One region of the Nodularia spumigena CCY9414 genome, then DNA from elsewhere that is predicted to be linked to it. Evidence: predicted binding sites of a transcription regulator. Region 1 holds the regulator's gene; each other region holds the start of a gene.
What was found. Region 1 encodes NtcA, which controls nitrogen genes in cyanobacteria. Its sites were predicted from a motif close to TNTGTANNNNNNNNTACANA; they were not measured.

Region 2: the regulator NtcA is predicted to act here: its motif matches at 846-865, upstream of NSP_RS23250 (Glu/Leu/Phe/Val family dehydrogenase).
Region 3: the regulator NtcA is predicted to act here: its motif matches at 1,021-1,040, upstream of NSP_RS13680 (DUF3155 domain-containing protein).

Annotation. Positions count from the first base shown of each region.
Region 1 covers NZ_CP007203.1:252,671-254,947, reverse strand. Annotated here, with positions in the region: gene fabI (enoyl-ACP reductase FabI) at 1-377, opposite strand, end outside; gene ntcA (global nitrogen regulator NtcA) at 762-1,433, shown strand; gene NSP_RS01150 (DUF3084 domain-containing protein) at 1,603-2,277, shown strand, end outside.
Region 2 covers NZ_CP007203.1:5,381,985-5,384,261, reverse strand. Annotated here, with positions in the region: gene NSP_RS23255 (cytochrome P450) at 1-752, opposite strand, end outside; gene NSP_RS23250 (Glu/Leu/Phe/Val family dehydrogenase) at 948-2,237, shown strand.
Region 3 covers NZ_CP007203.1:3,159,135-3,161,411, forward strand. Annotated here, with positions in the region: gene NSP_RS13675 (GAF domain-containing sensor histidine kinase) at 1-804, opposite strand, end outside; gene NSP_RS13680 (DUF3155 domain-containing protein) at 1,069-1,389, shown strand; gene NSP_RS13685 (cofactor assembly of complex C subunit B) at 1,770-2,277, opposite strand, start outside.

The DNA of each region.
Region 1 (2,277 bases):
AGCGAATAGGTGCTGATTTCTAAAGCAGTTTTGAAACCAGAACGTGAGGTTTCGCTAAAACCACCAGTCAAATCGTCTCTGTTAGCGAAGGCTAAACAGTGGATGAGGATGTCCAATTTTCCCCACTTATCCCGGACGGCTTCAAAGGTAGATTCGACCTGTGCGTCGTCTTGGACATTACAGGGAACAAATAAGCTGGGGTTGAGTGGTTCTACCAATTCCGCCACTTTTTTCTCCATTTTGCCTCGCTCATCTGGTAGGTAAGTAATACCCAAGTTGGCTCCGGCTTTGTGCAGTTGTTGAGCAATCCCCCAAGCAATGGAGCGGTTATTGGCAATTCCTGTAACTAAGGCGTTTTTTCCAGTCAGATTAAGCATATAAATTATGAATGTGATCAATCATTAGGAGCATATTTACAATACTAGAATCTGAGGCGAGTTTGTCTTGCTTCTGCACATAATTTGCAAAAATGATCATCAGGAGAACTGTTTTCTGAAAAGTTTCTCCAGATAATCCTGAAGATATTCTCAAGATATCGTGAACTTTTTGGGAAAAAACCTGACGACCACAACTGTGCGAGAACTTATAACAACTACTAGCTAAAAACAGCAAAAATTATGTATCATTATGAACAAATAACTATGAAGTTATGGATTTGAGTATAGGAATGTACAGAAAGGTTGACGGTGCTTTATTGATTTTTCAGGTGTATTCTTAGGTAATCAGTTTTTGTTTTTCCGGCATTGGGTAGGGGAAGGGAGATGATCGTGACACAAGATAAAGCCCTAGCAAATGTATTTCGTCAGATGGCGACCGGAGCATTTCCTCCAGTTGTAGAAACGTTTGAACGCAATAAAACAATATTTTTTCCCGGCGATCCTGCTGAACGAGTTTATTTTCTTTTGAAGGGTGCTGTGAAACTTTCCAGGGTGTACGAGGCAGGAGAGGAAATAACGGTAGCACTGCTGCGGGAAAATAGTGTTTTTGGTGTGCTGTCATTACTGACAGGAAATAAGTCAGATAGATTTTACCATGCAGTGGCATTTACGCCTGTAGAGTTACTGTCAGCGCCAATTGAACAGGTAGAGCAAGCGTTTAAGGAAAATCCAGAATTATCAATGTTGATGCTGCGCGGCCTTTCTTCGCGGATTTTACAAACAGAGATGATGATTGAAACCTTGGCTCACCGGGATATGGGTTCGAGATTGGTGAGTTTTTTGTTAATTCTTTGTCGTGATTTTGGTGTTCCTTGTGCAGATGGGATTACGATTGATCTGAAGCTATCTCATCAGGCGATCGCTGAAGCAATTGGTTCTACTCGTGTCACCGTGACTCGCTTACTAGGGGACTTGCGTGAAAAAGAGATGATTTCTATCCACAAAAAGAAGATTACTGTGCATAAACCTGTTACCTTAAGTAGGCAGTTCACTTAAAAGCAATCTCGGAGGTGGAGTGGCAAGTGTTGTGTTCTTAAAAATGACACCCATAGCTGGAGGTAAGTCTACAATCGTGAGTAATTTCAGCTATTGCCTATTTTCCATCCTCTGCAAGGTAATGAATGAAAGTAGTAGGCTGTATCTGGAACCAATTCGGTAGCTAAAGATGACCACCGGGTACATCCTGATCGCAGCGATTTTAATTTTGGGGGGCGTAATTGCCACCGTGGGCGATCGCATTGGCACACGAGTTGGCAAAGCACGCCTCTCACTGTTTAACCTGCGTCCTAAAAAAACGGCTGTATTGGTAACAATCTTTACGGGGGCATTGATTTCGGCCTCAACATTAGGCATATTATTTGCTGCTGATGAAGGATTGCGGCAGGGGGTATTTGAGCTAGAAGATATTCAAAAAGACCTGCGAAACAACCGGGAACAGCTCCAAATTGCGGAAACTGAGAAAAGTCAGGTAGAGACTGAGTTAAGCACCGCTAGAATTGAAAAAAACAAGGCACAGCAAGCGTTGCAGGTAATTAATCAGTCTTTGCAAGCAGCTAACGCTAAACAAAAAGCAACAGAAACTCAACTTCAACGTACCCAAAAGCAGTTAGGTGAAGTAGTAAATCAATATAAACAAGCCTTAACTGAACTGCAAAGCGTTTACGATCAAAGAGAGACTTTGCAGGGGGCTATTGAAGAACTGAAGGCAGAACGGGAACGACTTTATGCCCAAGCGAAAACAGCCATTGAGGAAGCTAAAACAGCTATTGACCAGCGCGATCGCAAAATTGCCCAACTCGATGGACTAATCAAACAACGCAATCAAGAAATTGCTTCGCGA
Region 2 (2,277 bases), 330 kb from region 1:
AATAGCACTTGGTCTTTGAGTTCTGCCAAGCTGAGGCGATTTCCATCTTCGTCTTCGGCTTGTAGAAGCAGCCCCAAAGCATCTGCATCGGAATGAGGCTGTTGTTGACGTTGCAGGATAATTTCTTCAATTTTGACCAATAGCTGCTGACGACAACGCAACGCCCGACCAAACTTAGTCCAAGGTAAATTTATGGGAATAGTGAATAAACCCGCACACCACTCTTCAAATAACTCACCAAAATGGCTATCAGATGCCGCATCTGTTCCTATGAGTAACTTGCAAGCCACATCAAAGGTATAATTTCTCAATTCAGGATACCATTTGAAAGTACCCATGCGTTGCCATTTATGTAAATAATTGTGGGTAATTTCCTCCATTTTGCTTGTATACCCAGCTAACGCCCTTGGTTGAAAGGCTTGGGAAAGCAACTTGCGGCGCTTTTGGTGTGTACCTCCTGTTTGTAATGCTAAAGATGCTGGCCCTAGCAGAGTTTTCGTACTATCAGGCCAACTTATCGTAAAATTTTGGTTTTCATTGCTGAATAAAAAACGATTAGCCTCAGCCCCAATCATCATAATTGTAGGTTGTCCAAATAAATGAGTTTTGAAGATGGGTCCGTATTGCTGGTATCGCTGTTCAGCAAATTCTGGGTCACGCAAAAAGCTAATTGTTTCGCCAATCAAAGGTAGCCCCAAATTGCCAGGGGGAAGCGGTAGTTTATTTTGAGTCTGGGAATTAGTGGTTTCCATAAAAATATACTCATCTTTATGATTATCCTAATACTCAATGAATGCGATCGCCATCCTTTAAGCAATTCTGAAAAAAAACTAAGACTTGATTAAATTGTCACAAAAACTACAAAATTGCCATTTTTATCCAGTCTAGGATAAGATAAGCGCATACATATCCGGTACGCGAAGATACCGCGACTAGGAGAAAAGTTTATGGTGTTAACATCTCCCTTACCGTTGGAAGCTGCCACTCCAGCACATATTTGCCCATTTGATCAAGCGTGTAGTTACTTAGATGCAGCAGGTAAAGAATTAAAGCTAGATCAAGGTGTCTTGGCAATTCTCAGTAATCCCCGCAAAGTAGTCACAGTTTCCATACCCGTGAAGCTAGATAATGGTGAAATCCAGGTTTTAGCGGGACATCGGGTGCAGCACTCTGATATTTTAGGCCCTTATAAAGGTGGAATTCGTTACCATCCAGCCGTGACACTGCGGGAAGTTTCCGCCTTAGCCATGCTGATGACTTGGAAATGTGCGTTATTGGGTATACCTTATGGCGGTGCAAAGGGAGGAATAGCCATAAATCCCAAAACTTATAGTGTGGGCGAATTAGAAAGAATCAGTCGCCGCTATATCAGCGAATTAATTAAAGATATTGGCCCCTCTGTAGATATTCCCGCCCCAGATATGGGTACTTCCGCCCGTGAAATGGCTTGGATGATGGATACTTATTCTGTAAACGTTGGTCATGCTGTCCCCGGAGTGGTTACTGGTAAACCTCTTTCTATTGGTGGTTCCTTGGGAAGGGAAATGGCCACGGGTAGAGGTGTAATGATTATTGTCCGTGAAGCATTAGCCACCCAAGGTAAATCCCTTGCAGGAGTGCGAGTAGTGATTCAGGGTTTCGGTAATGTCGGAGGTGCAGCAGCAGAATTGTTACACAAAGAGGGAGCGAAGATTTTAGCTGTTTCCACAGGTTCAGGGGGTATTTATTCCCCAGATGGTCTTGACATTCCGGCATTAAAAGCCTACGCTTCCGAAAATCATAAAAGTATTGCAGGGTTTCCGCAAACAACACCCATTAGCAATGCAGATTTATTAACTTTAGATTGCGACGTTTTAATTCCAGCAGCTTTGGAGAATCAAATTACCACAGAAAATGTGCATCAAATACAAGCGCAAATTGTCGCAGAAGCAGCTAATGGTCCAGTGACTTTGGAAGCGAACCAATTTCTAGAAACGCATGGTGTAACTGTGTTACCAGATATTTTAGCCAATGCTGGGGGTGTCGTTGTCAGTTATTTAGAGTGGGTGCAGGGTCTTTCTTATCTGTTTTGGGATGAAGAACGTGTGAATCATGAAATGGAAAAGTTAATGGTGCAAGCTTATCACCAAGTGATTCAGCAGTCAAAGATACGGCAAATTCCTCTGCGATTAGCAGCCTATACTTTGGGTGTGGGTAGAGTTGCACAGGCGCTGGCTGATAGAGGTCTTTATCCTTAGTCATTAGTCATTAGTCATTGGTCATTGGTCATTGGAAAAT
Region 3 (2,277 bases), 2.6 Mb from region 1:
TCTTTGTACAGTTGCTTCTACAAATACTTCGTGTTCGGGCAATGACTTGGGCGCGAAATCGGCCTCTGTCCAATCAATTACTTGATCGAATTGTTGCAGCAATTCTTCGAGGCGATCGCTTTCCCGGACGATATTCGCTCCTACGTCTCGGTTGGGATCACCTGCTCGCAGTCGTTTTAATAGCAGTTTGCCAAAGGTTCTGATTGCTGTCAGGGGGTTACGAAATTGGTGCAGCAGGTTATCGAGCAAATCTCGCTGCTGTTCTTGGAGAATTTGTTGTTGATGTAGCTGATGCTGTAACCAAGCTCGACGTTGATCTAGAATACAGGCGATCGCCAGCGTTTGGGCTATTTTTTGAATTTCGCTTTGCTCTTGTTCATTCCATGCCCGATCTTCTCTACCCGTCACCAATAGCCCCATCATCACACCTTCATGGATCAAAGGCAGCACAATTTGGCGTTCACTCAGAGGAGATTCCTGATTTAAATCTGGTTGTTCAGCATCTGGTTTTTTTGTGTCCTGTGATGAAATCGGTGATCCCGTCCCGGCTTTCAATAACTTACTGTCTGGCTGAGGTACTACCAAAACATCGGCTACTGTCGCCTGAGCAATTTCTGCCCCTGGTTGTAATACTGCTGTCTCCGGGTAAACCACCACAGGAATTAGTTTCGCCTCACCAGACGGAGCATCTACCAATTCTTGTGTTAAGTAAACAACACTCAAAGAAGCGCCCAGCCCTTGGGTTAGCAGTGCTATTTGCTCTCGACATAGAGCAACAAAATCTGAACTGGCAGACATTAACATTTTTAGCTTTTGCTCAGGATCACAGAATTTGAGGGAAGATAGAAGGAAGTTGCTTTATTTTTTCTTACTCTTTTAATAAAGCTTAACTAAATCTTTGCAGTAATGGTTTGCACCAGGGGATTATATGCGTTACCAACTTCATATATTATTTCTTATGTATCAAAACTTTAAAAACTATTGATATTTTGAACTAGAACTTATATAATTGCGACGGATTTTGTAGCTATAACTACAATCTATAGCTTGAAAGAGGAGGAAAATAGTTTGGCTAGAAGACGTAAGCGGAAAAGTCGTCGTCGCCAAGAAGGACGACGCATTCTAGAACACGTGCCTCAATATAGCATCGAAAGTGGCGAAGAAAAACCTGTGACAGCAGCGAGAAAATTCATTCAAGCTGAAGGAATCGCGCCACCCGCATTGCTACTTGTAAAGCGAAATGAACACACCACAGACCGTTATTTCTGGGCAGAAAAAGGGCTGTTTGGCGCTCAATACGTAGAAGAAAACCATTTCTTGTTTCCCAGCCTGCGGACATTAGAATCTCCAGCAGGTATAGAACCAGTGGCTATGGCTAGTAGCCGCTAAATTATAAATGGTTATCTTAAAGTAACCTAATGTGGCTTCTGACAATCATTTAACTGGTAAAGTTGCTCAGTTTATGCAAAGTTTTTGTTTTTTTTAAGTTTGTAACTGATTTGCCAGTATATCCAGTCGAGTTAATCGCACTTAATTGGAAAATCAACTTCTTCTCAAACCACGTTAGTTTGTATAGGTTGATCTCTAGTCAAATGATGCACAGGGGAGTCAGATAGAGCAAAATGCATCCGCAAGTGAGAGTTGAGTTGCGCTCTCCCCTAATGGATTGCCTAAGAGGCTCTGTAAACAGATATAATATTTTCCCTGCGATGCCATTGTCGTAGGGAAAACTTATATAGCCCTGCCAACTTTGTCCTCCTCCCTCATGTTTATTCCGCAGATTTTAACTGTAAAACCCTCTGTAACTCCATGAGTTCATCTCGATGGGCAATTATAGTAATTTTACTTGGAGAGGGTAATTCACCCTGGTTTGCTTCTTCTATCTGGAACGATACCTTTTCAAATCTTCCGGCTTTTTGCCAATAAAACAGCCCGCTTAAAGGTGACAGTAGTACTAATCCGAGAAACAAAGGACCGAAGTTAGGAAAAAGCAGCCATAAAACTAATGCTAGACAGAGCATACCCGCAGATGCTAACAGTGTTAAAAACACTGCTAAAAACCAACTCGGTTGAACAAAACCTTCAAAAATGACTTGATTTTTTTCTCGGTCTATTGCTGCTACTTGGTAAGAACGTGAGCGAAAATACTCCTTAACCTGGGCCATTAAAGCAGTTTCATCTTGTTCAGATACAAGTTGTGCTTTTGTTGTGCGGTCTTTGGTTGAGGCGCGAATAAAGAAAAACAGCCCCACTAATAACAACAAGGTGAGCAGCAAC